DNA from 4 places in the Paenibacillus marchantiae genome. Region 3 is predicted to be linked to each of the others. Evidence: riboswitches for the same ligand, from Rfam matches in the RefSeq annotation. Region 3 holds a riboswitch; each other region holds the start of a gene.

Region 1 (7,730 bases), 2.8 Mb from region 3:
CCATTAGCCCGCAGCATAATTTTCTGACCGATATGTGCATCGAGATTGCGTTTGATATCCAATAGCGTATTTTTAGCCATTGTCGACGACCACCTCTTTTCTTGTCCATTATACCGGATTTTACAGTCATTGTCAAATCAAAACTAATTATTATATCAGTATCAAAAAGTTGTTGTCAATGAATTTTTTTGCAAACAAAAAAAGCCCCTAAATGGGACTTTCTTCTGCCATCATTAGACGGCTGATGGATTCACTTTTAACGTGGATAAATCGTTCAATCCGGGCAGACCTACCCGATAACTTCCCCGTGTCTCTACACCGCCCACACCCTGGCTACCACTAATCGTGTTATGCAAAATGTCATTCATGTTCACCGTTTCCCGCACCGACGTGAAGGCTGCCTTAGCTGCCACATAGACCGGGTCCAGGGCATGAATGAGAATTCGTCCTGGTGAACTGGCAAAGTTCGCTCCAGCCCGCAGCAAGGCCTCAAAGTGGGACTGACACGCGCCAGCTACAATCGTGAGCGCATCGAGATGACGTTCATATTGCCTAGCCACCTGAATAGCGGATACGAAGTTCTGCGAATTCTTGTAGCTTCCCAGACTATATAAGTCATAGGGCTGACGGGTCTTGAGTACCCCATCATGGCCAGTAATGACAACGATATCCGGACGCACTTTGGGCAGCAGACGATATAAAGTGTCCGCCATGGCAGACTCGTGTACATATTGACCCTCTGCGGGAACACGAAGCTGCTCATAAAGGTTCATGCTTTTTTTTAGATAATTAGGATCGCCATCCAAGTGCAGCACTTTGCCAGGCATCTCGAAATAAGCGGGTTCTTGTTGAACTGACCATTCCTGAACTAAACCTTCACGATTCCGCTCGGCCTGTTCCATTCGATTCTGCTGCAGGCGTGAGAGCGTCTGATGTGCTTTCACATGGGCCTGCCTCGTCTTCGCACTCTGCGGTTCATAAGGAACCTGTATCAAATCGTCCACAGGGGAATCGGCTAACAGCCGGAACTCGGTCCCTTTAATGATGGCACCGTCCGACTGGAGGCCTTCCAACCGGAAAGTCACATCTCCACCGTATGACTTTCGAACGACCAAGTCTCCGATATTCATCAACATAATCACCTCTACCCCATCGTATGGGCAGAAACCCGGATTGGTTCATCCGAATTTTACAGAGCTGATCGTACCCCAGCTTCCCACATTACGGTACTGAGTGTCGCATACTCCTGAAGGCTCAATGTTTCTCCCCGTCTTGAAGGCTGGATACCGGCCTGCTCCAACAACTGATCAGCCTGTTCTCTGTTCTCCTTCGTGAAGAAACGGGCTTTCAGATTATTGGAGATGGTTTTTCTACGCTGCGCAAAGGAAGCCTGTACCACTTCGAAGTAATGTGCCTCATCGGGAACTTCAACCGGTGGTTGTTCACGCACCTTTAACTTAATTACAGCCGATTCCACATTAGGCTGTGGAATAAAGACCGTGGGCGGAACAATACAGACCAATTCCGGCATACTGTAGTACTGAACCGCAATGCTCAAACTGCCATAGTCCTTTGATCCTGGTGCAGCAGCCATGCGTTCAGCCACTTCCTTCTGGATCATGACCACAATGCTGTCTACAGGCAGCTTCTCTTCGAGCAGCTTCATCATGATTGGCGTCGTTACATAATAAGGCAGATTGGCCACAACACTCACTTTATCTACCGTTCCAAAATCGGTGCGGAACAACTCAGCTAGATCCAGCCTCAGCACATCCCCGTGATGCACACGAACGTTTGGATAAGGCTGCATCACTTCACCCAGAATCGGGATCAATCGCTGATCAATCTCTACAGCAGTTACAGGACCGGCTACCCGAGCCAGACGTTCTGTGAGTGCGCCGATCCCTGGTCCGATCTCAAGTGCGCCCTTGGACTCGTCCAGATCAGCTGCATTTACAATTTTGTTCAATATATTTTGATCGATCAGAAAGTTCTGACCCAGGCTCTTCTTGAATGAAAATCCGTGTCTTTGAATAATTTCTTTGGTTCGTTTGGGTGTTGCAATTTCTACGGTTTCTTCCATGCCTTTCATACGCTCACAATCCTTCACGTTCAATTTGCGATAATGCTTCGGAGAACTCTTCCCGGGTAATCTGGAATACACTCAACCGCTTGTGGAACTGCTTGCCATTGCAATAACCTATGCCCAGCAGATTGCCCATCTCCATACGACGTGCAGCAGCCTGTGGGTGCACAATCAGTCCCGCCGCAATCAGATCCTCCCAATCGATCAAACTTGGTGCGCCTTCATATGACGTGTGTACACGTGCTAATGCATGACGAATCGCCTCCGGTGAAGCGTTCTCCACTCCGATATCGCCTTTGCGCGTAGCATCTGCCTCCGGAATGAAAGCATGCTTGCAACCAGGTACTTTATTGGCGATGATTTTACGAATACGTTCACCAGCATGATCCGGGTCTGTCAGTACGATGACACCACGTCTCTCTTGAGCAAGTGCAATCCGCTTTAGAATGCGTTGGTTGATGGCCGACCCACCGGTCTCGATCGTATCTGCCTGAACCGCACGTCGAATGGCTACGGTATCGTCACGGCCTTCTACCACGATCACTTCTTTTATCATGTTCCATTTCTTCCTTTCTAACGCAAAAAGAAGAGGAATATCCCTCTTCTCTGCCAAACGGCGGGGGAGACTGAATTCAGACCCCTCCGCCGCATATTCCGCATGAATCATTCATGCTTATATTTTATAGCATTCCCATTTCAAAGTAAAACGATTTTAGTTCGCTTCTGGCTTCACCGGACCAATCACATATACCGTCTTGCCTTTCTTCCGTCCGAAGTTCAGGGCATGCTTCACACTATCATAATACACATCAATTTTGTTGCCTTTAATGGCACCACCTGTGTCTTCCGCACGACGGAAGCCAAGGCCCTCGATATACACCCACCAGCCAATCGGAATGATTTTGGGATCAACCGCAATGGTGCGTCCCTCAGTTACCCGAGTACCTGATGCTGTTTTTGTGCCGATACCGGGCTCTTCAGAAGAGTATGCCGTCATGGATACATTTTTCAACACTTTTGAATATTTAAAAGAACTGCCTGAGACGGTAATTACTTTGCTGCCCGAGGCAGCGGTTTTCTTCGAGTTCGTGGTTGTTGCTGTTTTTGTCGTGGAAGTCTGCGCCGATACCGTCTGAATCACTGGCTCTTTCACAACAGGTTTGGCTTTGGTACCAATGGCGATCACTTTATCGACGCGATTCGTTGCGACCGATTTACCCACCATTTTTTTGGAGACCAATTCTCCATCCTGAAACACTTTTTCAATATGCTGTACAAGTGTGCCTTCTTTACCACTCACAACGACACGATTGTCGCCTTTGTACAAGCTAGGGTCAGCCGTTTTGATCACTTTATAAGCAATCGGATGTTCCACTTCCACCGTACGCTTTGTTACCCGCACTACACGGATTTTCATATCCGCTTCAATAGTGGTTCCAAGCGCCGGATATACTTTGTCTTCACTTGCAATTTGAATACCTGATTTTTTAATCGCATCTTTTACCGATGAATCGGTTGTATACAGAGTCTTGGTGTCCCCGTCTGCCGTAATATTAACTGGAACGGCCCGCTCAATAACGATGCGGTCTCCATCTGTGATCGCCCCATTCAAGGGCATGGATACCTGATCGTGAGGGCTGACTGTGATTGACTGCTCCTCCAGCATTTCCTGAAGCATTCCTGTACGAGTCTCTACCGCTTGAGCTTTGCCATCAATAACCAGTGAAATTTGTTTCCCGGCCTGACCGTAAACGACTAACAAGATCATGATTGTAAGCGCAATTGAGAAAATCGCGATCAATGCCATTTGACGCAAGTTCTCATGCTTCCACCGCAACGCGAAAGACTTACTGGATGATCGTGACTCATGGGTCTCTTCTGGTTGGAATGTGCCCACTTCTCCGTCCTCCTTCATAGCCTCGCCGTCTAAAGTAATGCATGATGTCTTTGACGCGACTATACCAAATTTTCTACAGAACACAGATCGGACCAACATAATCCGGTTCTGCACCATGAATCAATCTTCGCAACATGATGTCATCCTCCTGAATACTTACCGTATGATGACCGTATTTCTTTTATTCAAAAACAAAAAAGCCAAAGAAAGAGTTTAAGAGGAACTCTTTCGTGGCTTCCGAATGATTCTGAATATCGGAAATTCATGCACGAGGTTGCCTCTCTTTTTCCGCTTGCGAGGTTAGCTGTCGGGTTCGGGCGAAAGAGAGCCGCCCTATCTCCGGTCATCCGCTCATGGCGGACGCCCTTGAATTCACCCCGAGACCCAAAGAAGAAATCAAATACGGCTTCGCAGATTCATACGCTGCTTTTGGGTCAACGCATGTTGCGCATCGGCTGCAATCACCGATGTTTAAGCCCTATTGGTTCCCCCGCTCTCCGTTAACGGAGACTCAGCGAGACTGATTCATGAAAGTAATGTTGTTTCATCGGAAAGTGTCCCTTTGTTCATCCCCCGAACATCTGTCCAATTTTCCGCACAACAATTCACTGAAAAGATGATATCCTGTTTCTATGCATGTTGTAAAGCGTTGTTCAAGTACGTTTTTCTAAATATTTGGTTAAAATATTGTAATATTCTTGATTTATTTGGATCAAAAAGCAAATTAACTCCGCCTAACTCACTTTTTCACCCGTTTTTCTCGATCTTTTAACGAATCCCAAATCGTTCCATGGCATTTTTGGTCGTTATTGCTGCAATTTCCTCTATCGAAATGCCTTTAATTTCCGCAGCTGCTTCTGCAACCAGACGTACATGCGCTGTCTCATTTCGTTTTCCACGATAAGGGTGCGGTGTCAAATAAGGAGCGTCCGTTTCGATGAAAAATCGGTCCATAGGAACCTTCTCAAGTACCTCTTTGGGTTGCTTTGCATTTTTGAACGTGATTGGCCCTCCGAAGGAAAGATGAAAGCCTAAATCCAGACACATTTTCGCCGTTTCCCAGCTGCCAGAGAAGGAATGCATGACACCGCCTACTTCTCCAGCTTTCTCTTCACGCAGAATCTTTACAATATCTTCATGCGCATCCCGGTTGTGAATGACAATCGGCATATTCAACTCACGGGCAAGACCAATCTGTTGTCGTAATACGCGATGTTGAACCTCTTTCGGTGAAGTGTCCCAGTAATAGTCTAGACCAATTTCACCGATGGCTACCACTTTTTCATGCTTGCATAAAGATGCAATCCATTCCAGATCACCCTCTTGCATTGTGATTGCATCCACTGGGTGCCAGCCTACGGCAGCATATATAAAATCATAGGTTTCAGCCAGCTTCATCGTGGTTGGAATGGTCTCCCGGTTAAAGCCCACATTAATCATGCGACCAACGCCTGCATCCACAGCACGCTGAATCATTTCCTCGCGGTCCTCGTCGAATTGTGGTGCATCCAGGTGTGTATGTGTGTCGAACAACATCATGCTGTATTTCTCCCTTCATGTCGAATAAACGACTATCTCTTTTTAATCCATCCTGCAGTCTTAACCAGAACATAACTATTACTAAATTGGATCATGTTTTTTTTATATTTCTTTCATTGTTTGTTGAGCACAACATGTAGAACGAACAAGTTCCTTCATATCTATATGTGCTCATTTTTAGGCAATCGGGTTGTATTCTAATTACTTTGATTACAAAATTATGTCGATCTACATGTACTCTCCATTAAAGCAGATTACTGTATCATGAAAAATAGCTCTTTTCGAAAGCTTTTTTACATCATGATTCTTGAACAGCATTACGCATCATTTAATGGGAGAAATAGGGGCGTATATGGGACGGTAATTCATGAACAATCGCATCCACCTTATTTTGCGGATAATACAAATGATGCTTTCCACGATGAAGACCACTGATTGAACGGACAATGTCGGACACCTCTGACAACTCATGTAACTTGTCTTGCCGATCAAGCAGCAGAATCTGCTTGTCCGTGGATTCATCCGGACGAAACACATCATACGGATTATCCGTTGGAAAATCAATTTCTAGATCATACTCGGGATTGAGACCGGCTACAGTGAAGGCTTCCCGAATCTCTTCAATCATGTTTACGTCGATCTGTTCAATCTCTACATACTTATATAATTTGCGATCTATAAATCGTTCGCATAACTCACTCAGAACAGCATCGTCCTCTTTGCGCCACTGCATAAATGCCGTCTGAATCAAAGCTTCGTCCAGTTGTAAATATTCATCCACCGATAGATGTCCAGCGAATAACTGGGGTAGTGGATCAATCATGAAGCGGAATTGAAAACCTTGCTGTATGAGACTTTTTGCCCGCTTAAATATTTGCCGCAATATAATTTCCGAACTTCGGGTAACTGGATGAAAGTAAATTTGCCAGTACATCTGGTACCTGGACATCAAGTAATCCTCCACGGCGTGCATGCCCGACTCCTTGACCACAATTCGTCCGTGATATGGACGCAGCATACGCAAGATACGGTCAAGGTCAATTGTCCCATAGTTTACACCTGTAAAGTAGGCATCCCGAAGCAAGTAATCCATGCGGTCCGCATCTAGCGGACTGGTAACCAAATTAACAACAATAGGTTGCTCATACGTTTTTTGAATAACAGAAGCCACTTTCTCGGGAAAATCAGGAGCATACCGTCTTAAGATCGCCCCTACTTCGGTATCACCTGTAATGATCCGACAAGTCCAATCCTCATGATTCATATCGAAAGCTTCTTCTATAGAGTGAGAGAATGGCCCATGTCCAAGATCATGGAGCAATGCTGCACAAAGGGCTACCGTCTTTTCCTCCTTTGGCCAATCTGAATAGTGACTTCTTTCGAATTGGGAAATAATCTTACGCGTAATTTCGTAGACGCCCAAGGAATGTGAGAAGCGGCTGTGCTCTGCACCATGGAAAGTAAGAAACGAAGTTCCCAATTGACGGATTCGGCGTAAACGTTGAAACTCGGGCGTGTTGATCAACTGCCATATAATCGGATCTTGCACATGGATATAATTATGTACCGGATCTTTAAACACCTTTTCTTCCGTTAAACGCTGTTCCATGTCTATTCACTCCTTTAAAATATCGTTTGTATTTGTCGCTTTTCAGTATAATACCACCAAGGATTCGACAGGCTTTGACGAATCTTGTCGAATAAGGTAGTTTTGTCGTTTTCCAAATCGACAAAGATGACATTGATGTTTAAATACGAAAAATGGCTTCCAATCCCTTACCACTCGTAATCTTATCAAAAACAGCCTTTATTTTAAGCTAATTTTAAGGTTGACTGTTTTGGGAATCGTTGGTATGATGAGTATCATAAAACATAAAATAATGTCGAATAATGACAATGATCGTTAGCTGAGAGGAGCACTGATTATAATGATGAAATCAACAGGTATTGTAAGAAAAGTGGATGAACTGGGACGGGTAGTTATTCCAATCGAATTGCGCCGTACGCTCGGTATTGGTGAAAAAGATGCTCTTGAGATCTATGTTGACGGCGAGCGCATCATGTTGAAAAAATACGAACCAGCTTGTATCTTCTGTGGCAATGCAGAGAACGTTACTTATTTCAAAGGTAAAATTGTTTGTAACGAATGTATTTCCGAAATCCCTGCACCTGTGACAAAATAAGAAATATCAGGTATAATGGTCTTAT
Region 2 (7,730 bases), 2.9 Mb from region 3:
GGGGGTCTGTTTCTCCGTAAACCACAATTCCATAATCTCTACCTTCTTTCCGTAAAGTTTATATAGATTAAATTGACCAGAGCGTACATAGCGTCTGACTAATCAAAGAATCAAATCACTGACAATGGGTACTGTTCGACCTTCCTTGCCTATTGTATGTTGTGCCGAACTGTTACTTTTCATTACCCTTTTGCATTATACGCGATTGACGTTTATACTGCAAAACGGTTTTTTCCTGCAAAAAAGCTATATTTTAAACCGTTAAACGGCCGGATTGAATATCCGTGTCATTGAATTCCCATACTGGAAAGAAAAGAAAGGAGCCCGTTCCATGACCCAATCAAGCCAAAAGACCCGCAAACGCGGGTTCCGAATATGGAAAGTCATCAAAAGCCTGACTCTGCTCGCTATTCTCGGCCTAATCGCCACAGCAGCAGCATTGGTCTATCTATACGCCACCAGCCTGCCACTGGCCGACTCCGATCGCAATTCCAGGCTGCTGGACAGCCAGGGCGAAGTCATTGCCACTTTCTCGGCAGGCGGCAAAGACTCGGTACCCGTGCAGTTGGGAGATATCTCACCTGATTTGGTTAGCGCTACACTTGCTGTAGAGGACCGCAAGTTCTATGATCATGTCGGCTTCGACATCCGAGGAATGGGACGGGCTGTACTCGTCAACCTGGAACATATGCAGATGTCCCAGGGCGCAAGTACACTAACGCAACAGCTCGCGCGCAACTTGTATTTGTCCCATGAAAAGACATGGACCCGCAAAGCCAAGGAAGCGATGTACACGGCACAATTGGAGATGAAATACAGCAAGGATGAAATCCTGCAGATGTACCTGAATGAAATTTATTACGGTCACGGCGCCTACGGGATCGAAGCAGCCTCACGGATGTATTTTGGCAAATCCGCCAAACAGTTGACGCTTGCCGAAAGTGCCATGCTTGCAGGGATTCCAAAGGGTCCGACCTACTATTCTCCATATAATCATATGAAGAACGCCAAGGACCGGCAGAAGGTTGTATTGAATGCCATGGCTGACATCGGCAAAATTACGCAAGCGGAAGCAGACAAGGCTTATGAAGAAATGCTCTCGTTCAAGCCGGAAAGTGAACGCAAAACCGTAGAAAGTGCACCCTATTTCCGCGATTATATCCGGAATCTAGCCATCAAGGAGCTGGGAATCAGCGAAGCGATGCTGGATCATGGGGGATTGAATATATACACCACGCTGGATCTGCGTGTACAAAAAGCGGCGGAAGATGCCGTAGCCAAGGGCATGGACGCCAAAAGTGAGCTCGAAACGGCTCTGGTATCGATCGATCCGCGTACCGGATATATCAAAGCGATGGTGGGCGGCAAAAATTACCGCACCAATCAGATTAACCATGTACTGGCGACTACACGCCAGCCGGGATCTGCTTTTAAACCGATTATGTATCTGGCTGCCCTGGAATCGAAACAGCTCACCAGTGCGTCCATGTTTAAAAGCGAGCCGACCCTGTTTCATTATGACAATGATCGCAAAACCTATAAACCCGGCAACTTCGGGGATAAGTATTTAGGTGAGATTGATCTGAGACAAGCGATCGCCGCTTCGGACAACATCTACGCGGTAAATACGATTATGCAGATTGGACCTGAACAAGTGGTGAAGATGGCCAAGAATCTAGGGATTACGAGCAACATGAGCCCGGTACCCTCCCTTGCACTCGGCACCTCGCCTGTTAGTCCACTGGAGATGGCTTCAGCATTTTCCGCTATTGCCGCAAGTGGACAGCGGACACCTCCTGTAGCCATTCTGCAAGTGACGGATGCCGCAGGACGAGTAATCTATGAAGCACCTCAGACCAAGGCCGAGAAGGTCGTTGAACCCGCTGCCGCTTATGTATTAACACGCTTGATGGAAAGTGTGTTCGAAAATGGAGGTACGGGTAATCGGGTATCTGCAACGATTAAACGGCCTGTCGCCGGCAAAACGGGGACGACCAATACGGATGCTTGGCTAGTCGGCTTCACCCCAGAGCTCTCAACGGCTGTCTGGGTCGGTTACGATCAAGGCAAAGCCATTTCCACATCCGACGGGCGTCGTGCGGCACCCATGTTCGCCCAGTTTACGGAACAGGCCCTCGCCAGTGTTCCACCGAAGATTTTTACTGTACCGGATAACGTCGTCAGTGTATATATCGATCCCGAATCCGGCAAACTGGCTGGCAATGGCTGCGCCGAGAAACGGCTGGAAGTTTTTATTGATGGCACGGAACCGACCGAGGTCTGCCGCAGCGCTTCAGACGATTCGGGTTCAGAGAAAGATAAAGACACTCGAGAAGTGCAAAACCAGCAGGGAATACAGGAAGAGAAGCATTCATGGTGGAAGGATTTCAAACGCTGGTGGGTGGAATAACCAAAGTGACGTAAATACGTAATGACGTAATTGCGTCATTACCCGTAAAATTCAATTTAGCATAAAAGCAAAAGCCCCGAACCGATCATCTCGGTCACGGGGCTTTTGCTTCTTCTTTTTGAACAGCTTGAAACATTCATTAATTAGGCAAGCGCTTCTTTCAATTCATCCGGAGAAGCGTTCCACCATTCTTCGTTATGCGTAGTCAGCAACGTCTTGAGTGCCGCGCGATCCTCAGGTCCAAGATCATCCAGCATGAACCGGCGCTTCATGGCATAATCCATGCGATTCACATGATCGGCAAGCAGTTTCCATCCACGACGCGCTTCTGTATCAATCCACATCTCACACGCAGTTGCTCCACCATAGAACTGCCCCTGTTCGTTACGGTCCACAGCTACCCATACTAGCCATACTTGGCGTCCATTGGGCACATCCTCACGATTAGTCGAGAACTTGATATTGCGCTCCACTTTGCTCTTCGCATGCATCGCGCCCACATCAATCTTTGCTTCACCGTTATCAATAATAACGGGGAAAGGTTATTCAGATCAATGGAGCCTGCACCGAAACCTTTGTGTTTGCTCTTTGCACTAACGATATTCAAGGCAATCTGTTTTTTGCCGTTCTGCTCGTTTTGGTCCATGTTTTATAGCCTCCAAGGGTTGATACAAATATTTTAACTAATAATCGCCCCAATGCAAACATATACATGCTGTAGATGCTTGTCAACGGGAGGTATTTAACGATGATTCCACGACGCGCCAAGAGCTGGCTCACCGCAATTATAGCCCTGTGTGTAGTTGCCGGGGGGATATGGCTTGGTCTGGGCTCCACACGCTCCATTCAATCTGACTTGCCTGCGCTCGCCCCGGAATCGGGCAAGCCTACGGCACCCGTCAAAACCCAAACATCTCCGGAAAGTATACAGACACCTACCGCTGAAGTGTTCAGCAACCGCGTAGTGGAATATCACATGGATGTGAAGCTGGTAGACGGGAATGTACTGCAAGGGACTCAGACGATCACCTGGACACATCCAGGTAAGAAAACCGTCAGCGAGCTTTATTTTCACATGTATCCCAATGCCTTCTCTTCTGCCGACACCACTTTTATGAAAGAATCCGGAGGGAAACTTCGAGGTGATGTCATGCCCACGAACGGTTACGGTTCCATGCATATTACAGAAATGAAAACAGAGGATGGGCTTTCTCTCTTACATCGGATGCAGTATGTGCAACCGGATGACGGAAACATGAAAGATACTAGCCTCATTAAGGTACGGCTGCCCAAACCCGTTAAAGGCGGTGAAAGCATCACGCTTCACACCCGATTTGAGGTCAAGCTACCGAAAATTTTTGCCCGCATGGGAACAGCAGATAATTTCGTTATGGCAGGTCAGTGGTTCCCTAAACTTAGCGTATATGAGCCAGTAGGCACACGAGGTCGGACGACCGAAGGCTGGAATCTGCATCAGTATCACGGTAATTCAGAGTTTTACGCCGATTTTGGTATCTATAGTGTGCGTATTCGGGTACCGGAAACATACAAAGTAGCTGCTACTGGATTCCCAACCCAGCAAGCGGTTGTGAAGAACGGCGAAAAAGTATATCAGTTCTATGCCGATGATGTGCATGATTTTGCCTGGTCAGCCTCTCCTGATTTTGTTTATGCAGAAGAACCCTTCTCTGCTCCCAATGTGCCAGGCGTAAGAATCAAGCTGTATCTCGACCCTGCTCATGAGGATCTGAAGGAACGTTATTTCTACGCCGCCAAAGCAGCGCTATCCAATTATAGCAAGTGGTTTGGCCCTTATCCGTATTCCACACTGTCCATCGTTGTCCCGCCCAAATCAGGGAATGGCGCAGGGGGAATGGAATACCCTACCTTGGTCACCGCCTTCGGTGCAGATGATTCTGCTCCTGGCTACGATCTGGAACGCACGGTTGTGCACGAGATTGGGCATCAGTATTTTTACGGCATGGTCGCGAGTAATGAATTTGAAGAGGCTTGGCTGGACGAAGGATTCACCTCCTATGCAGAAGACAAAGTAATGGAACAGGAATACGGACTTATCCCGAATCTGCCCGTACAAGCTGGTCTCATTACTTCTCCAGCTTCACTGACACAGGACTCCTGGAAGTTTGATTCCCAGAATCAATATGCAGCAAACGTATACACACGAGGCAAGCTTGTATTACTTGGAATAGAACAACAGGTTGGTGCTAAAACGATGGAGCGTATTCTCTCGACCTATGTGAATAAATACCGCTTCAAACACCCTACTTCGTCTGATTTTCAAAAGGTCGTGGAACAAGTGACGCGTACATCCTGGACCGATTATTTTAATCAGTATGTATACGGCGATGGCATGGCTGACTTTGCAGTGGAAAAGATCGCAATCAATCCTATCCTGAAAGACGGCCAAACGTTGTACGAGTCATCGGTTACATTGCAGAAAAAAGGGAGTGAATATAAGAAGGTTCCTGTTCGAATTATGTTCGAAGATGGGAAAACCATGACGAAAGAATGGGATGGTAGCGAGGAGCGCATTACCTACAAACTGACCTATACTTCCCCTGTTTCCTGGGCTATGACTGATCCGCTATACACGATTGTGCTGGAGAACCATCATATGAACAATTTTCTGAAAGCCGGACTGGATGAGCCAACTAAATCCCGCTGGAGCATGAGCGCAACCAAAATTATAGAAGCCATATTCGGAAGTCTGTCATGGTGAGGTGGATACAGTGAAAGCGAAAATACGTGAAGGCTGGTTTCTCGTCCGTCAGCATATGTTCATTGCGGCACTCTTATTTCTCTATCAATTAGTATGGGGATACTTTCTTTATCGGATGGTGCAGTCAGCTGTGGTTCCGCTGCTCCTGCGTTATCCTGACCCTGATACAGGGGAACTCAGTACGATTTTATTTAAAATGGAGAGCCAACTCGGTCTGACAACGAATCCGGAGGTTCACCGCTATTTATGGATTTTAGGGGCTATGCTGCTGATACGGATTCTGATTAGCCCACTCATTCAGGCAGGGCTGCTCTACTCGCTCCAGCATTATAACCATTCGGAAGAGCGCATTCCATTCATTCGCGGTATCAAAAATTTATGGAAACCGATGCTGTTGCTCCACACCATTCGGACTATATTACTGCTGCTACCCGCTTATTGGCTCGCGCCAAAGCTCTATTCCATCTTTATGGAAGGTTTTCATTCCCTCCATCTGCTCTTGCCTGGTATTCCCTATGTTGCTGGTTGGATTGTATACGGGTGGGTTATCCATCATGTCCTACTGTACATGCAGTTTGGTATCTCAGCTCCCGATGGGGAAGGCGGAGCACGTGGTACGTTTCAAGCTATATGGATTGCACTACGCCAAGTCATCACTCTAATCGGCATTGCTGTCCTGCTGGGCGGCCTTCATCTGCTGGTCTTTGGCGCCTTTACTTCAGCTTCATGGTTACTAACCGGCTTAACTGGCCTTATCCTACAACAAACGTATCCACTTGCCCGGTGCTTGCTGAGCCTGTGGAAAATATGTGCCCATTTCCGCCTATGGCAGTCCAACTCGGTCAAGGATTAAATCGAACGGTTAAAAACGGTTACCATCTCTATGTAAAGTTGTATTCTTCAAATGCCGTTAAACAAGCAAACCTCGACCTTTCCCCGTCAAAGGTCGAGGTTTTTTTGTTAATTTTGTTGTTAAACGTTGCCAAAGTGATATACCTCTGTTACAATAATCGCAGTGAGTTTTTAGTAACAACTTTGTAATCTTTACCTTCATATTTGTAACTACTTAAAATTTAATCGTCATTTCTTGATTTCGCAGGTGCATAACTAGCATAGCCAAATTCCTAGCACCTGGGAAGCGGGGGAACCAGTTATGGGTGAATTGATCTTGCAACAGAGGGATCATAGGGGACCTTCAACCGAATCCTTAAGCTAACCTCGCAGGCATTGGAAGGGGTATATCTCTTGTTTAAGAAGAAATTAACCGCAGCTGTACTCAGCCTCACATTCGCATTATCGCTTGGAGCAGGCAGCGCATTCGCAGATTCGAAAATGGACCAAGTTATTGATTCAGCAATGGGGACTACATACAAAAGCGGAGGAACAACGCTTAACGGCTTTGACTGCTCTGGATTCACAAGTTATGTATTCGACAAGCTGGGCATTGATCTGGCTCGCCAATCGAGTTCACAATTCGACATGGGTGATTCGGTATCCCGGATGGAAATGAGACCAGGTGATCTGGTATTCTTCAATACAACGGGCAAAGGGGTCTCGCACGTAGGGATCTTTGTAGGGAATGGGAAGTTTGCACACTCCTCTTCTTCCAAAGGAGTTACAATTAGCGAATTAAGCGAAAGCTATTGGGCCAACCGCTATGTTGGCGCTAAACGTATTATGAGCACGGACGCATATGAGACATTGGCCATTGAATAGGGACAAGCCGAGCAACGTCATGCTGTAACAATAACTTTACTGTAACGAAGCATAATAGAACCGTCTGGTACATTCTCCGCAGGAATGTTATCCGGCGGTTTTTTTGTGCTTCGTTTCCTTAACATATTCGGGATAGCTATCAAACCTAATTTTAACTTTTTTTAAAGCTATTTTTCATTGCTTTGCCCGTGCTCTTATAATGTTTTTACCCATCCCACTATAATATAAACGAAATTACCGGAACTTTTGTTTCACTTTTTTTCAAAAACGAGGACTTGCCAAATGAACGCCTCTTTTGTAGAGTGAAAACAAGTTTAGATATGGAATGACATATGTATATGTATATGGACAAATCAAAATCATTATAGCTTGTTCACAATGAGAGGAGCGTGCAGTTGTATGGATGAAGCCCCTGTGACGTTTCACGTTGTGCCCATGCAAGAAGAACACGCGGAACTAATCTGCGATTGGCAGTATGACCCGCCTTATAATATTTATAGCTGGCTGCCCTGGGAGCAGATGAAAGCACTTGAAGTGGAATTCGGCGATCCCAAGCTACGGAAAGAACAATATGCGGTGGTGCTGGGAGAGGATCAGCAGATTTGCGGTTTTGCTCAGTACTTCCCTCTTGAAGGTGTAACCCGCATCGGACTTGGCATGCACCCCGATCGATGTGGTCATGGTCAAGGAACGGCTTTTGTCTCGGCCATTGTGCAGGAAGCCATTCGCCGGAACCCTGCAAACGAAATTGATCTGGAAGTTCTGACCTGGAATGACCGGGCTATTCGTGTCTATCTCAAAGCCGGATTTGTTACGCAGGATACATACGAACGACAGACACCGGGTGGTTTGAAACCTTTTTAC
Region 3 (7,730 bases):
CCACATCATCTGCAATCGAACCATACATAACCGGCTCGCCCCCCGCTTCAACGACCAGAGAACGAAGCATATAGCTGTTACTGTTCCGAATACGCCCGGGTTGCAGCGGCTCGTCCACTTCCAACAATTCTGTACCTGTCGCAAAAATGGCTACCTTGGGGCGTTTGTATACAGGCACTTGGCCTACGCCGAATGTTGCCAGCACGGATTGTTCACCTGCCTGAATAATCGTTCCTGCTTCAAGCAGCAATTGGCCCTCATGAACTTCCAATCCAATTGGCGTAATGTTGGCCTCCGGCTGAATCTGGCGCTTCAGGGCAATCCATTGTTCCCCGTGCTCTTCTTTGCTTTCAGTCATCTCCATCATAACAACAGCATCTGCACCTTCCGGTATCTGAGCTCCTGTCATGGATCCGAGCAGCTGTACCGGATGTAATCGTAAGATCCGATGTATATCCGCATGGAATTTCATCAATGATACGGAGCCAAATCTGCTGCTCGCTGGATGCTTCAATCGTATCCGAGCTTAGAATCGCGAACCCATCCATTCCGGAACGACGAAAGAATGGGTAAGGATGGGGAGCATGAATCGTCTCAGCAAGCGTTCGACCATGTGCTTGTTCAAGTGTTACTTTTTCTGTTGAACCCGATCTGACATGAGCAGCAACTTTCGCCTGCGCGTCCGGCACCTGTATAGCTTTACGGATAAATTTCGCAGTCGTCATATCCGTTAAATGTGTATTTATTTTCAATGGTGATAGAACCTCCCTGAGTCATTTGTTCATATTAAAAAGTGTAGCCCGAAAGCCAGGTCATGACAAGTACTCTCCTACCCCCCATTCACATGAAAGACGAATACACAGACCATAATATGTAAGAGAAAAGGAGCTGACCTTGATGAACCAACGATGCGAATTATGTGGAAGGGAGCCTGTCGAGACAACAGTCCACCACCTGACACCAAAGGAAATGGGCGGAACGCACATGCCTACTGCCGATCTCTGTATCCCTTGCCACAAACAAATTCATTCTCTGTATACCAATCGCGATATTATAGCCTTAGGTTTAACTGAGATACAGGCCCTAAGGCAAGATGAGCGCATCGCTCCTTATATCCGCTGGATTCGCAAACAACCAGCCACAACCATTCCTCGTGTTCGAAAGTCCCATCATGTCCGCAAATCGTAAAACAAAAAGAACAGCCTCCAAGGTCATTTTCAGTGGCATAGCTCGCTCCACCTTACCTTTTCACTGTTCTTCTGCGAATGATTTAATATTGCGGGCCCCATTCAAGAGATGTGCTACCTACGCCTCATGATTCGGCCACCGCCAACCCTCGTTTTGGGCTTTTTATAAGAGCTCTTGGGTGAATCAAACAATCCTCCAAGACCGCCACTGCTTTTATTACGATTAATTGTGCCTTTGCTTTGTTCCTTATTTCGGCTGAATAATCCTCCACCAGAGCCTACACTTGAATCCTTATCGCTGCCACGGCGGGTAATCGACCCCTTCCGGTCAACGGTAATCGGTGGAGCAACCTTTTTGTCTTTACTCGTCGGTGTCCGATAAGAACCTTCACTTGGTTTGTACGTGTCCTTGTTCGTATAACCACGATACGTACCGGACCCTCTACCCCCAAACGAATCAAACAAATTACCAATTAATGTTGCGGTTAAGTAACCTTGCAAAAATGACGAATCATAATTCTTCCGAACATATTCCTTGGAATCCACCTCAACCAAGGTGTCTTCCGCTTTATTCGGGTCTTGCTGCAAATGATAATACTGGTCCTGATACACCAGGAACATCCGCTCTGTATTTTCCGCCGAGATCTGATCCGGCTTCCGTTGTTCAGATAATTCCTGAGCAACCTCTGGAACGGTACGATCGGCAGCTCGGTACACATAGGATGTCGTGTTACCACTGCCGCTGACCGATTCAAGCGGATATGTGTCCTGAACGGAAGGTGCTCCGCACGCGGACAGCAGCGACATCACAAGGCTGAGGACCAGCATTAATTTTAATCCATGTGCCAAGCGCTTTTTCATTGGAACCTCTCCTAGCTCGAACGAATCACTTTGATATCCGCAGGAAGAATGGACTCACCCTCATACAGCGTAAATCTTCTGTCTTGCCACTCCACACGCAAAAGCATGTTATCATCAGACTGATATTGCCATACTAATTGTTCCCCAGCCTGACCATAGGGTGTCCTGCCTGCAGTGGTTACCATTCCTCCGTATTCTTCCTCCAGATGATACGCACGTCCATCCAGATCCAGCAACGTAGGCACCTCGTCTGGTGCATCAAGACGGCCATCAATGGGTGTATAGAGGGCATACCGGGTCATTTCCCGTTCTTCAATATGCAAATGTCGGATTGCCGTACCATCCTGCAACGTGAGGACAGCTGCATTCCGCGCTCGATGATGTACCCGTCCAACCACTTCATAGGTGACCAGCGAAACCTCACAGATATCACCAGGTGCCAGCTGAAGCATTGTTTTCTCTGCCTTAGGAGGTTCAGGTTTGGCTATTATCCCTTTAATCCGTTTCCACACACTCATACCCATTACTCCTGTTCTTTATCTTATAAACAAGCTGCAATAATTAATGCGCCCACGATATGTAGTGCACCTGAGAACAAACCATAACCTGTCTTGCCCTGCTGTATTCCCGTATCCAGATCCAGGTTGGCCCATCTCCGAATCATAAAGTGAACCACACTCTCCAGAATCAGCAAAATGATAAATGAAACAACGGATACCAACAACGCTTCTCCAAGATGACCCGCTGTCGAAATGGAGGTGGCGAGTACATATCCCTGAGCAAACAGCTTCATAACCATACGTGTTGTAACGGCCATATTGCCCGCCTTCACTTCGGCAAAATCCTTATACTTCGTGAACAAAGAATCTACATACATTAAGACAAACAGCAAAACCGAACCCGATAACGTCCAGACCAGCATTGCCAAAATGTTCAAATCCATTTACATAGCCCCCACATCTCAACATGAACCGCAATTAAAAGCGAAGGAGAAACGCTGGTCTCTCCTCCGCTGGTGCCCCTGCTTGCTTACAAGGTTTAGTTCTTATTTTCGTATTGCTTCATCAATGCTGCCAGTTCATCCTCAACAGCCTGATCCTTGCCCAGCTTCTCGAACTCATCATCCAGCGATTTTCCTTTGGACGACATCTCATTGCTAGCTTCAGCCTGAGCTTCCATCTGCATCATTTTTTCTTCCATACGCTTCATGCCGGCACTTGCAGTATCGGAGCCAAATCCGTTCAGCGCCTTGTTGATTTCGGTTTGAGCTTTTGCAGCGTTGTAGCGCGCAACCAATGTTTCACGTTTATTTTTCATTTGGGTCAACTGTTTGCGCATTTCGTCCAGCTTGCCACGAAGGTTATCGGCAGAAGCCTTGTTTTGATCATAGCTTGTTTTGTATTCAGCCATCTTCTCTTCAGCCACTTTTTTCTCTTCCAGTGCCCGACGAGCCAAATCCATATTCTGTGCACGCGCTGCTGTATGTGCTTGCTCCTCACGTTTCTTCACGAGAGCTTCCTGTTCTTCGAACAGCTGCTTGAATTTCTTCTCAATAGCGATCTGTGCAGCAACAGCTTTCTCCGCATCTTCCAGATCTTCCTGCATATCTCGGATATATTGATCCGTCATCTTGATCGGATCTTCTGCCTTGTCAATAATAGAGTTAATGTTAGACATCGTTAAATCGCGCAATCGTTTGAAAATGGACATTATGGTATTCCTCCTAGTCGATAGTTCATCCTTGTATATAAACATACATACGTGGCAATGTTCTACTCGTTTCAATTTTAACAAAAAAAATCATAAAAAACGATTTTAGCCTACTTAGCGTCCATCGAACTATTGAATCAGTTGACTAGTTTGGCACAGCTCTTCATCAAGCAGCTTCTCTGCAGTCTGCACAATCTCATCAATCTGCATGCGCGTAATTGCATCAAAGTGAATCCCCATAATCACGGTCACGGTTACTTTTAAATGTAGGGCAGCCTTACGTGCGAGCCTTTCACACAGCTCTTGCTCTTTATGCCCCGGAATATGCATCGTAGCCCCGCTTACCCGCTCACGGTCCGGATAAAATGTCGCTACTGCTCCAATATGTGATCTGCCTCCAGTTACCATAAACACCTTGTCTTCCCCTGCCTCAATCACCTGTAAACGAACGGAATTTAAGTCGTATGTACTCATCCTGATCCACCTGTCCTTTTCTATATATATATGGTGGAATTATGGCTCCGATTTGATAAATCAGCAATGAAACATCTCACATTATGCATAAATACGGATGGCCCCGGGCATACCAAAGAGAACGCAATTTGGGAAAAGGAGGCACTAACATGCGTATACGCCTCATAATGTTATCCATCATGGTCATTCTTCTGGGAGGAAGTTACGCTCCTGCTCAGTTATGGGCTTCTTCAAGCCCGCAAACCGAACCTGCTTCGAAGTCTGATTCTTCTGAAGAAGAACAGTTGACTCTGGGACAGCTCAGACAGAAATATGCGGATACATTCAAAACAAATGGCCCCTCGACAAAAAAGGTCGCACTGACTTTTGATGACGTACCTGATCCACGGTTCACCCCGCAGGTGTTGGATATTCTAAAAAAATACAAGGTGCGGGCTACGTTTTTCATTGTGGGACATCGCGCTGAGAAACATCCGGATTTAGTGAAACGCATGGTAAAGGAAGGGCATATTGTTGGCAATCACAGCTACAATCACCCGGAGTTCAGTAAGCTGTCCATGAATGCATTTCGCAAACAAATCTTACATACCGGGGATATTATTCGGAATCTGGCGGGGTACACGCCCAAAATGATTCGTCCACCTTATGGCGACATTAATGAGCAACAGCTGCAATGGGCGGCCAAACAACATTACAGCATTGTGAATTGGAACGTCGATTCCCTGGACTGGAAGGGCCTCTCCAAAGAGGAAGTCAAACAAAACATCCTGTCGGCCGTTAAACCAGGTTCCATTGTTCTGCAACATGCAGGAGGCGGTGTCGGATCGAAGCTGAGTGGTACCATCGAGGCGTTGCCTGAAGTTATCGAGGAATTGCGAAACCGCGGGTACGAGCTGGTGACTTTGGACGAAATGCTGGAACTGCCAAAGGGTAAATAGGTCAAGATCCCTGAAGTTGGATATTCAAAAGGGTGTTCTTCCATCACATTATTGTGATTGGAGAACACCCTTTATTGTTTAATTTAGATTTAGTTGGAGTCACATATGATGATGTGCAGCTACGCTTTGATTTTATTTCAAAATGTAAAGTTCAACATCCTGAATACCAAATGTGCTCACGGATTGCTTGCTGCCAGGAATAAAGATATCGATCTTGTGACCTTTAATGGCACTACCCACATCACGAGCCGTTGCGACAAATGCCTGTTTTGGCAGTCCGGGATGTGTATGACCTGTCACCAGTACCTTTGTACCCAATGGAATGATACTTGGGTCTACTGCAATGGTACCCAATTCAAGCGGATTACCGAAGTAATCCACGGCACCCCATCCTCCATTTTCGGAAGCGTCTGCGGAGTATGCTGTTGCTTTGACGTCGACAGCTTTGCTGTAATCAAACGTTTTACCCCAGGCTTGTACAACTTTACTATCTGCATTAACGTCAAGGCTTGCGGCAGTTACCGTTTTGGCCTCCGTTTTAGCTGCTGCAGCAGAAGCTGTGTTCGTTGTTTTACCAGGGATCGTAATTTTCAAACCACCATAAATGTTGTAAGCTGAAATGTCATTGTTAGCTTTAATAAGAGCGTTAAGTCCAACTCCATATTGTTTGGATAAGGTGTAGAAGGTATCCCCCTCTTTGGCCACATGAACTGAATCAGCATGAGCCGGAACGGCCTGAATGAGCATTGCTGCTGTCAGCAAAGCTGTTGCTGTTTTGGCTATACGTTTCTTGTTAATCATGGTCTTCCTCCCTCATTATGCCTGCGAAGTTAGTTGTCGGATTCGGATGGAGGAAACCACCCTATAGGTTCAATTACATTAATAATTTATGTAGCCCTAATTCACCCCAAGCCGTGTGCAAATGATTCTTCCCCAAGCACACTCTGCATCGTTACATCCCCCACACTCCCAACTCCGGAAGTTTCGGCAGGAACAAATATATCACAACTTTGTAACCAAGAGTCGTAGTAAATGTTACCATCTGGCTAATTCACTTCAATATTTTTGCTGAATTCAAGCGACTTTTTCAAAAAAATGTCTATTTGAGCTTATATCGTTGATGACAGAAACGTTACTTTTTATGTAAATCCGTGCGTATTCACACGCAACAAAACAATCCCTGCCGACAGGTCGCCGACAGGGATCTATGAGGGAATAAGAATTCTCATCCACAGTATATATTTTGCATTTTCATCCAATTCATCCTAATGATGACTTGGATGTATTAGAGCACTTTAGCAAGGAAGTCACGTGTACGTGCATGCTTAGGCTCACCAAACACTTCAGCAGGTGTTCCTTCTTCTACAATAACCCCACCATCCATGAACAGGATGCGGTCCCCTACTTCGCGTGCGAAGCCCATCTCATGCGTTACAATAACCATGGTCATGCCGCCCTCTGCAAGCCGCTTCATGACATCCAGTACTTCACCGACCATTTCAGGGTCCAGTGCTGAAGTAGGCTCGTCAAACAGCATGACATGCGGCTGCATCGCAAGCGCTCTTGCAATAGCTATCCGTTGTTTCTGTCCTCCGGACAGCTGATTAGGATAAGTGTCTTTTTTGTCAGACAGGCCAACCGTCTTCAGCAAATCTGCGCAGATTTGTTCCGCTTCCTGTGCAGATTGTTTTTTCACTTTAATGGGAGCAATCGTAATGTTCTGCTGCACCGTTTTGTGCGGGAACAGATTGAAATGCTGGAATACCATCCCCATTTTTTCACGAGTTGCATTAATGTTGTGTTTAGGGTCAGTGATCGAAACTCCTTCAAAATTAATTTCGCCGGAAGTTGGCTGCTCCAGCAGGTTTAGGCAGCGCAAAAAGGTACTTTTTCCCGATCCGGACGGACCGATGACCACGACAACCTCGCCTTTGCCAATTGTTACGTTAATGCCCTTGAGCACATCGTTATTTCCATATGATTTGTGTAATTGTCTAACGTCTATCACTTGCACTCAACTTCCTTTCCAGTCGACCCAGCAGCTTGGACAAAATGAACGTCAGCACAAAGTAAATGGCCGCTGCAATCAGGAATGGATTCATTCCTTGGTACGTAATGTTTTTGACTACACTTGCCTGGTACATAATGTCCACCATACCAATAACCGAGATGATGGAGGATTCCTTGATAATGGTCACGAATTCATTACCGATCGCCGGCAACACCGCTTTGAACGCTTGTGGAAGCACAATGAAGCGCATTGCCGCACCTCTACCCATTCCCAGGGAACGAGCTGCTTCCAACTGGCCTCGATCCACACCCTGTATACCAGCGCGGAAAATCTCGGCAAGATAGGCACCACTATTAATGGATAGTGTGATAATCCCCGCCTGAAGCGGCGTGAAATTAATCCCCAACGTTAGAGCAAGACCGTAATAGATAATCATCAACTGAACCAGCATTGGTGTACCACGAATAACTTCAACGTAAGCTGTTCCGATCCAACGCAGAATTGAAACGTCATGCAGACGTAACAGACAGATGATCAAACCGATAATTA
Region 4 (7,730 bases), 2.0 Mb from region 3:
ATAGATATCCATGTCTCCCTGTGACTGGTCAACCTCCGTAAATAACTGGATCCCCGTTCCCTTGAAGGTGTATTCAAAAGAATCATCGTTTTTTTCGGTATACTGCACATCGTCCTTATAGTCACCCAAACCTCTGCCAGTGCTTCGTGACCAGGAGCCGTTGTACTTGATTGCCGGATCGTCGTTATTGATCATTATAAATCGAATGCCCGTAGTATCGCTGATCCTTATTGCCAAAGACTGGGGATCACCCGCGCTAAAGATTACGTTTAGACTCGTTGTCCCTTTAGGCAGCTGCGTGAGGTACTGCTTCCTGATAGTCAGCTTGTCATTGACCACCGTGTAGTCGTCATCACTGAGCAGCACCCCATCATTTTCAACGCCGGTCAGCATATTGCCGTTCAAGGACAGCCTCACGGTGACATCCTTCTGTTGTTCCGTCTCCTTGTCAAAGTTTGCAGAGGTCGGACTAATGGTGCTGTTCTGCCCTCCAGGAGGAATTTCCATGGTTACTCTAAGCGCATCCAGCAACATATACTGGCCCGAGCCCTTGACCACCTTCAAGGTATGTGGGCCGTTGTCCAAATCAAGTTTGCTGTACAAAACCTGCTGGACTTCCCTTTCTCCACTGGTATAGGCGTTTACAGTTTCAGATGCTCCATTATCGAGGGTGACAATCATGTCTCCTTGGTCTTTATCCTTCTCCGTCAGCAGTTCAATGCCTGTGCCCGTGAAACTATACTCAAAATAATCGCCGTCTTTTTCAGTAAAATGCACATCGCCATTGTAATCACCGTAACTTCTGCCGGTATTGGAGTTCCATGAGCCCGTGTATTTAATACTGCTGTCATCATCATTAATGTAGACCTCATTGGTAACAGTGGCATCTTCCACAGAGATTGAATTTGCAGCATTGTCAGCTTCAGCGTCCAAGGCACCCCCTTGACTGCTATTCGCTGGACCAGTGCCAGAGGAATCCGTAATCGCTATGCTCAGATCCTGTCTCCCATCTGTCTGCTCCTTGCCCCCGTTGCGCTGCCAATCCCCGCTATAGAGCATGCCTGTATCATCGTCATTGACGGCTGATGTGCCGTTCAGTGCGGTTACTTTAAGCATCCGGGAAGCATGGGGTTCTAGCACGCCGCCACTGAATTCATGATTAAAATTCCCCAGCTCGGAATGGCTCCAGAGATCACGGACAGAAGCCGGACCGTTGAGGCCAAGATCGCTCCATTTGACTTTTACCTCCGCACTCTGGTCGCCCAAATTGAACAAGGCTACACTGTAAGTACCATCTCCGTTATTGGCATACCAAACCTGCTGCTTGGTCTCCATGGAAACCGGATGGCCTGGACGTCCAGCCTGATTGACGGCAATGACTTCGTCATTAGTAAGCAATTCCAATCCATAGCTGTCCAGCCTTGTTAAATCATCACCTGTATAAAGCGGTGCTGAAGAGATAGACCAGAAGGTCGTGGCCGTTTGCCGCTCAACCTTGGTCAGACCATCCATCGAGCCATTCCCGACATTCAGTGAATCGAAGTCGTTCCAGCCTCCGGGACCTGCATCCCGCCACCAGAGGGCAGCGATGGGGAACAAGCGGGAAATACTCGACCATTCGGTCAATCCCTTACTGCTGTCGTAAGCTTCAACGTCCCAGTCGATCCTCCAGCCGTTTGCATACTTTTTCCAGAAGTCCACGTAATTGTGATCAAGCGCCCAGGAAAGCTCAAACCAGATGTTATTTCTGTCCAGGGCTTTGGACCATGCCTCCACATCACCACGTGCATCCCGGCTCAGATTATTGATTCCCGATCCTGGCGTCACACTGTCGAATTTGACAAAGTTGATACCCCACTCGCCAAGAAGATCCGCGATGGAGTCAATGTACTTCTGTGAGCAAGGGTTCGAAAAATCAATTTTGTACGTGTACGAATCCCAAGCATCCATAACAACGAGCGGTTTTACTGCAATATCTTGCATACGACATGCCCCGCCCGACCCATAAACCTCAAGATTTTTATCATAGGCGGTGATTGATAATCCCGGAATCAGATAGATTCCGATCTTCTGTCCGTTATTATGGACGTAATCAATGACCTCCTGAAATCCATTTGGATAAAGAACAGTACTCGGAATAGGACGGCCGTATTCATCTTCGTCACCGTTCCAGCCAGCATCAATATTAATGTATTCATATCCATGGGCTTGAAGCTTCTCACGCATGGCGTCCGATTGCTTCTTTATACTCTCGGCCGATGTCCAGTTACCCGGCCCGTCATATACCTGCATGCTGTAACTGCTCCAACCCATATACGGCTTTTGGGCCAGACTCTTATCTGCTGCTTGTGCCACATTACCTGTCGTTCCCATAATCCCGAACTGCACCGCCGCAATCATAAATACCATGAAACACATTGCCATCCTTTTTCCGATTCGTTTCAAATTATCCCTACCCCCTCTGAATTTGGTCATTCAAATTCCTGTTGATAGCGCTTCCACACGAGAAGAGAATAGTGGATGAGGCATTCCCAAGATAGGTACAATTCGGTATTTTACGTACAATTAACCTGAAATATAGGGGCAAACCGTCGCAGAACAAACATATTTCCATTAATGGATAAATAAACAAATGGAAACTTCATTTTTGCTCAAGCCGAGGGAATGGGTTGAAAAGAATCAGGAAAAGCAAAGATCAAAATCTGTAAACAAATAAAAAAGGTTCCTAGAGTGGCAGCAATGCCATTCTAGGAACCTTTTTCGTGTTACATATGATGCGGTCGAGAGGACTCGAACCTCCACGGGGGTTAGCCCACACGGACCTGAACCGTGCGCGTCTGCCAATTCCGCCACGACCGCGTATGTCTTATCTCCGAGAAATTATATCGCGGCGACAAGAGATAATATAACATGTGCAGGTAATTAGTGTCAACAAAAAAAATATAATTTCGCCTTCAATGATAAAGCTTTTTATAAATTATATCTTTGAAGGCCAGTTGCCATACCAGGCATACCCGCCTCTTCTTTCCTTATCGATATCGCTGAGTTTGTATTTCACAACCCCATCACGTCCTACGAAGATCGGTTTATCCGTTCCAATTTCGTAAAAACGTGCCCAAATTGGCGATGCACCTGAATCAGCTACGAGTTTGCTATCTCCGTTTTCTCTGACATACTTGTATCCTGTAATTTTCACGTTGTTGAACCAGGCTTCTGCCGCTTGAATGGAAACCTTAATTTTCGAGTTCGACGGTCTTGTTTTCAAAAACTTTACAATCGTACTGCTCTCTCCAGCACTTAGAGAAGGCACTTCATATATCCTTGCTCCTGCAGGTTTTAGGGAGCTGGAATCATGCTGCTGTCCCCATGCAGTCAGTTTACCATTTGCTACAACCTGTGTATTGAGAATAGCATCTACACCTTTGGCAACTGATTTTTTACTGCGATCCGCAAGAGAGCTGTCGATGAATGAGAAATCACCTTTACGTGCACCTACTTCATCCAGCATGTACATGACATTAATCATGGCATCGTCGTTGAAGGTAATGTGTTTGTGATAGCCTGAGCTCTGGTATACTTGTGGCCATCCTCCATTGGAGTACTGCATATTTAACAAAAAGTTGATTCCTTTGATGGCAGCAGCCGAATATCGCGGATCATTTGTCTTTTTAAATTCCTTGGCTAATCTTCTAATTTCTGAGTATGTAGCTTTATTATCAATCGTAGATTTGGCCCACTCACCACTTGTTTCTTTGTAATCCTTCTTCCATCCCCCGTCAGGACGTTGATTCTTCAAAATATCTGAGATACTTGCTGTCGTTCCAGATGCGTCTGCAGCAGATACCTTAGCAGCAGGCTGAAATACCATTCCGACAACAGAGAAAATCATTGTACATGCCATTACCAAAGATGCAAACCTTGCTTGTGCCTTCAACATCGTTTAGAACACTCCCCAATTCATTTTCTGCAAACTGTTTTCCTTGAGCGTCTACCCTCCTTATATTTGTTTTAAACCCAAATTATTTCTTTTCATCCAATAAGTGGATTATACAAAAAGAATTCTATGCAAAACAATGAATTTTGTCAATAATTGCAACAATATGTAACAAATTCTTTGTCTTAACCTATAGGTATCGTCTAATCGAAATGTGAGAAAGCCAATAAATTATCCAATTTTTCTCCATTTGAAACAGTAGTTACTTTTTTGTCATCTATTAAAACCCAATATTCGAGTTATTTCTACATAAATAGCGATAATTCCGTTAACATTGAGATGATAAGAAGTGTTCAAAATCGGTTTGACATTTTCGCATTTATGCAATATAGTTTCAAAAGGTTACAAAAACTTAATTATTCATTTGCCGAGTTTCATGTTTGAAAACGGGGGAACCATTTTGGGTGAATTATTCTTATACATAGGAAATATAGGGAACCTTCTACCGAACCCTTAGCTAACTCCGTAGGCATCGAAGGGAGAACAAAAATTTTGAAAAAGCTTATCATCTCCATTTTTGGAGCAGCAGTTCTATTTACATCCGGTGCAGCAAGCACAGAGGCAAGCAGTATCAACACCGTCGTTAACAACATGACAGGCATACCTTACAAATGGGGTGGCACAACAATGGCCGGATTTGATTGCTCTGGATTTATGAGATATATTTTCAACAAATATAGCATTGAATTACCACGCACTTCCCAGCAACAAGCTAAGGCCGGAACTCCGGTATCCAAAGCTAATCTGCGTACTGGTGACATGGTATTCTTTAATACGATGGGCAATGGCATTTCACATACAGGTGTATATATTGGGGGCGGACAGTTCGCTCATGCTTCAAGCAGCAAGGGTGTCAGCATCACACAATTATCCAATCCTTACTTCAACGATCGTTACGTAACAGCACGCCGGGTAACAGGACAATTTATGTATAACAAAATGCTGGGCAAAATATAAGTTTGATTTGATATAGTGCAAAGAGGAGGCTCCGGGTGAATCCGGGACCTCCTCTTTGTTTGGGGCTTTTGTTTACAAATCCGGTGTGCTGTAGACTTCTATACTTAATGTAAAGCCTTCTGTACTCTCATTGCACCCTGAGACAGCGCATGGCCTCCGCCTACCGCTCCAGCCACAGCAACCGTCTCCATAATCTCCTGATCGGTCGCTCCTTTGGCACGTGCCTCTTCCACATGGTAAAACGTACATACCTCATTGTTCGCAAACAGTCCAATACCCAGCGCAATCAGCTGTTTGGTCTTGGCATCAATCGCCCCTGCCTGAAAGCATTCTCCAGTGAACTCATGATAAGACTTCACCACTGCTGGTAGCACATCGCTTAATTCACCAATCTGATCTTTATAGGCATGAACCTTATCATTCATCAGTGTCATGGTTACCGCACATCCTCTCGGCTGATATGTTACAAGCTCTCACTGTACCTATCTTCTCTCCCGAGAGGTGTAATTATGCCAAAACATCCATGGTAAATGAACCTAAATAGGCATGTCCTATTCTTCGAGCAGGCTCTCGCGTGGTTCGCTGAACAATTGATATCGGTAATTCCGATCAAGCTTGACCACACGACGATTCTGACGGCGAATGAGTACCTGCTCCCCGTCCCAAGCCACTACAATACCTGTCACATCATTGGACTGAATCTCGTCCCGTACTACCCTTACTTTTTCACCCGATAAACGCAGTGCATCCAATTGTGCATCACTGATCATATTTATGGCGCCTACTTTCCCAAAAAAATTATTTACAAAAAGAGACCTAAATGAAAAGTCATTTAGGTCTCACGTGACTGTATTGGACTGTCATGTCATTCGAAAGTATGTCCCGACTGAAAGTTACCGCTGCGCGTGCTCTTTGCTGTCGTTCTTCTCAAACCAAAAATCAAGCACTTTGGCGGACATCACACGTTCTTCAAGGTACTCCACTTGATGCGGTGTAAATTGTTCTTTCCAAGAGAAGGACAACTCTTCGCACAAGCCTACAATCGTCAGCAATTCTGACCAGGCAACGTAGCGTTTGTACCAGAAAAATTGAGGATGTTCAATCATATAGGGATAAAGGTCATCGAATTCCGTATGTTTACAATCCAGGGCACGCTCAAAATGTACTTTCGATTCCGCCAGCTTATCAATAAAAAATTGTTCTGTTGCCGGTTGGTTACCCATGGTGTTGCCTCCTCTCCCTAACATAACCCCATTATAAATGAAATCAGCGGTCATGCAAAGGCATTGTTATAAAAATAGGCACTTTTTCCTTTAAAAAGTCACAATTCGTTATCGTCAAATTGCACGGTGCCATCGTTCAGTGAACGAATGCGCACCAACGCTTCAACCGGGATACCCTGCTCACGAATAGTGCGCGCTCCGGCCTGAAAACATTTTTCGACCACGACACCGAATCCGACCAGTTCCGCACCCGAACGTTCGATAATTTTGATGACACCACGAGCGGCATCGCCATTCGCAATGATATCGTCAATAAACAAAATACGGTCATTCTCATGAATATATTCACGGGACACCATAATATCTGTTACGATCCCTTTCGTAAAAGAAGGTACTCTTTCACAGTAGGCGTCGGGGTCAGCCAAAAGTGTTTTTTTGCGACGGGCAAATACCAGAGGAACACCCAGTTCATGTGCGGCAGCAAAGGCGACCGGAATCCCGGAAGACTCCACTGTAATGACCCGAGTTACACCACTTTCACGAAAACGAGCGGCAAATTCACGTCCCATTTCCATCGTCAATGCAGGATCAATCTGGTGATTCAGCAGACCATCCAGCTTCAGCACCTGATCTGACATGACTACACCTTCTTGTAAAATTCGTTGTTTCAATACTTCCATAATTTGACCTCCCAAGCCTATCCTATGACGTAAAAGTATCATAGATCCGGCTATCAGTTCAAGCGAAATTGCCTTTGCTCTTGTCCAGAGCATAGAAATGACCCTATGTCACACTTCAATTGTCATGACTTTGATGGGTCAAGCATACCTTGTACCATGGCACCCGCATGTCCAAACTATTCAGGGGCCTGAGAGGGGAAACGCATGAAACAGGCATTTCGGGTGCTGCAGATCGCATTTACATACATTGGAACGGTAGTAGGAGCCGGCTTTGCAACAGGACAGGAGATATTGCAGTTTTTTACCCAGTATGGCAAATGGGCCACCATTACCATTGGCTTATCGACCATGCTCTTTGTCTGGTTAGGTACAAAAATGATGCTGATTGCCCATGATACCGGCTCGCGCTCATACGAAGATCTCAACAAACATCTATTCGGTCATAAAGCAGGAAACTGGATTACCTGGGTTACCCTTCTTATTCTCATCGGAGTAAACAGTGTCATGCTGGCCGGAGCAGGGTCGGTCTTTGTAGAGCATCTGGGGCTTCATTACCAGACCGGACTGATTGTTACCCTTATCGGTACATATCTGCTGCTTGGACGGGGCATTCAGGCTATTCTGCAAATGAACAGTATCGTAGTGCCAATGATGCTCCTGCTCTCTCTGCTTATGATCACCAGCACCATACATCATCCCGGCGCAAACCGATTTATTACATTAACCACGGACAGCAATCCAATCCAGGTCTGGTTATCTCCTCTGTTGTATACTTCATTCAACCTGGCACTTGCCCAAGCTGTTCTTGTTCCGGTGGGGAATCAGATTCGCAGCCGAAAGGTACTGAAATGGGGCGGCGTTCTGGGCGGGATTGGT

The links. A riboswitch is a leader RNA that binds a small molecule or an ion and turns the genes downstream of it on or off. The one in region 3 is predicted to bind cyclic di-AMP.
Region 1: linked by a shared signal. The riboswitch ahead of PTQ21_RS05325 (resuscitation-promoting factor) and the one ahead of PTQ21_RS24035 (3D domain-containing protein) in region 3 are both predicted to bind cyclic di-AMP.
Region 2: linked by a shared signal. The riboswitch ahead of PTQ21_RS05705 (C40 family peptidase) and the one ahead of PTQ21_RS24035 (3D domain-containing protein) in region 3 are both predicted to bind cyclic di-AMP.
Region 4: linked by a shared signal. The riboswitch ahead of PTQ21_RS15620 (C40 family peptidase) and the one ahead of PTQ21_RS24035 (3D domain-containing protein) in region 3 are both predicted to bind cyclic di-AMP.

What each region holds. Positions count from the first base shown of each region.
Region 1 covers NZ_CP118270.1:1,172,643-1,180,372, reverse strand. The annotation lists gene veg (biofilm formation stimulator Veg) at 1-80, opposite strand, end outside; gene yabG (sporulation peptidase YabG) at 234-1,130, opposite strand; gene rsmA (16S rRNA (adenine(1518)-N(6)/adenine(1519)-N(6))-dimethyltransferase RsmA) at 1,190-2,092, opposite strand; gene rnmV (ribonuclease M5) at 2,097-2,642, opposite strand; gene PTQ21_RS05325 (resuscitation-promoting factor) at 2,799-3,983, opposite strand; cyclic di-AMP (ydaO/yuaA leader) riboswitch at 4,257-4,510, opposite strand; gene PTQ21_RS05320 (TatD family hydrolase) at 4,752-5,522, opposite strand; gene PTQ21_RS05315 (HD domain-containing protein) at 5,851-7,131, opposite strand; gene PTQ21_RS05310 (AbrB/MazE/SpoVT family DNA-binding domain-containing protein) at 7,451-7,705, shown strand.
Region 2 covers NZ_CP118270.1:1,253,511-1,261,240, reverse strand. The annotation lists gene speE (polyamine aminopropyltransferase) at 1-33, opposite strand, end outside; gene PTQ21_RS05725 (transglycosylase domain-containing protein) at 332-2,410, shown strand; partial or broken gene PTQ21_RS05720 (YwhD family protein) at 2,554-3,056, opposite strand; gene PTQ21_RS05715 (M1 family metallopeptidase) at 3,159-5,150, shown strand; gene PTQ21_RS05710 (hypothetical protein) at 5,161-6,003, shown strand; cyclic di-AMP (ydaO/yuaA leader) riboswitch at 6,255-6,392, shown strand; gene PTQ21_RS05705 (C40 family peptidase) at 6,396-6,866, shown strand; gene PTQ21_RS05700 (GNAT family N-acetyltransferase) at 7,266-7,730, shown strand, end outside.
Region 3 covers NZ_CP118270.1:5,355,608-5,363,337, forward strand. The annotation lists partial or broken gene PTQ21_RS23995 (molybdopterin molybdotransferase MoeA) at 1-725, opposite strand, end outside; gene PTQ21_RS24000 (restriction endonuclease) at 898-1,188, shown strand; gene PTQ21_RS24005 (DUF4247 domain-containing protein) at 1,302-2,048, opposite strand; gene PTQ21_RS24010 (DUF4178 domain-containing protein) at 2,060-2,566, opposite strand; gene PTQ21_RS24015 (DUF350 domain-containing protein) at 2,590-2,991, opposite strand; gene PTQ21_RS24020 (PspA/IM30 family protein) at 3,087-3,758, opposite strand; gene lpdD (prenylated flavin chaperone LpdD) at 3,888-4,232, opposite strand; gene PTQ21_RS24030 (polysaccharide deacetylase family protein) at 4,382-5,170, shown strand; gene PTQ21_RS24035 (3D domain-containing protein) at 5,303-5,971, opposite strand; cyclic di-AMP (ydaO/yuaA leader) riboswitch at 5,974-6,170, opposite strand; gene PTQ21_RS24040 (amino acid ABC transporter ATP-binding protein) at 6,456-7,178, opposite strand; gene PTQ21_RS24045 (ABC transporter substrate-binding protein/permease) at 7,165-7,730, opposite strand, start outside.
Region 4 covers NZ_CP118270.1:3,378,444-3,386,173, reverse strand. The annotation lists gene PTQ21_RS15635 (X2-like carbohydrate binding domain-containing protein) at 1-2,424, opposite strand, end outside; tRNA gene PTQ21_RS15630 (tRNA-Leu) at 2,776-2,859, opposite strand; gene pelA (pectate lyase) at 2,978-3,937, opposite strand; cyclic di-AMP (ydaO/yuaA leader) riboswitch at 4,350-4,481, shown strand; gene PTQ21_RS15620 (C40 family peptidase) at 4,487-4,951, shown strand; gene PTQ21_RS15615 (carboxymuconolactone decarboxylase family protein) at 5,056-5,385, opposite strand; gene PTQ21_RS15610 (hypothetical protein) at 5,503-5,721, opposite strand; gene PTQ21_RS15605 (hypothetical protein) at 5,845-6,174, opposite strand; gene PTQ21_RS15600 (xanthine phosphoribosyltransferase) at 6,273-6,854, opposite strand; gene PTQ21_RS15595 (YkvI family membrane protein) at 7,059-7,730, shown strand, end outside.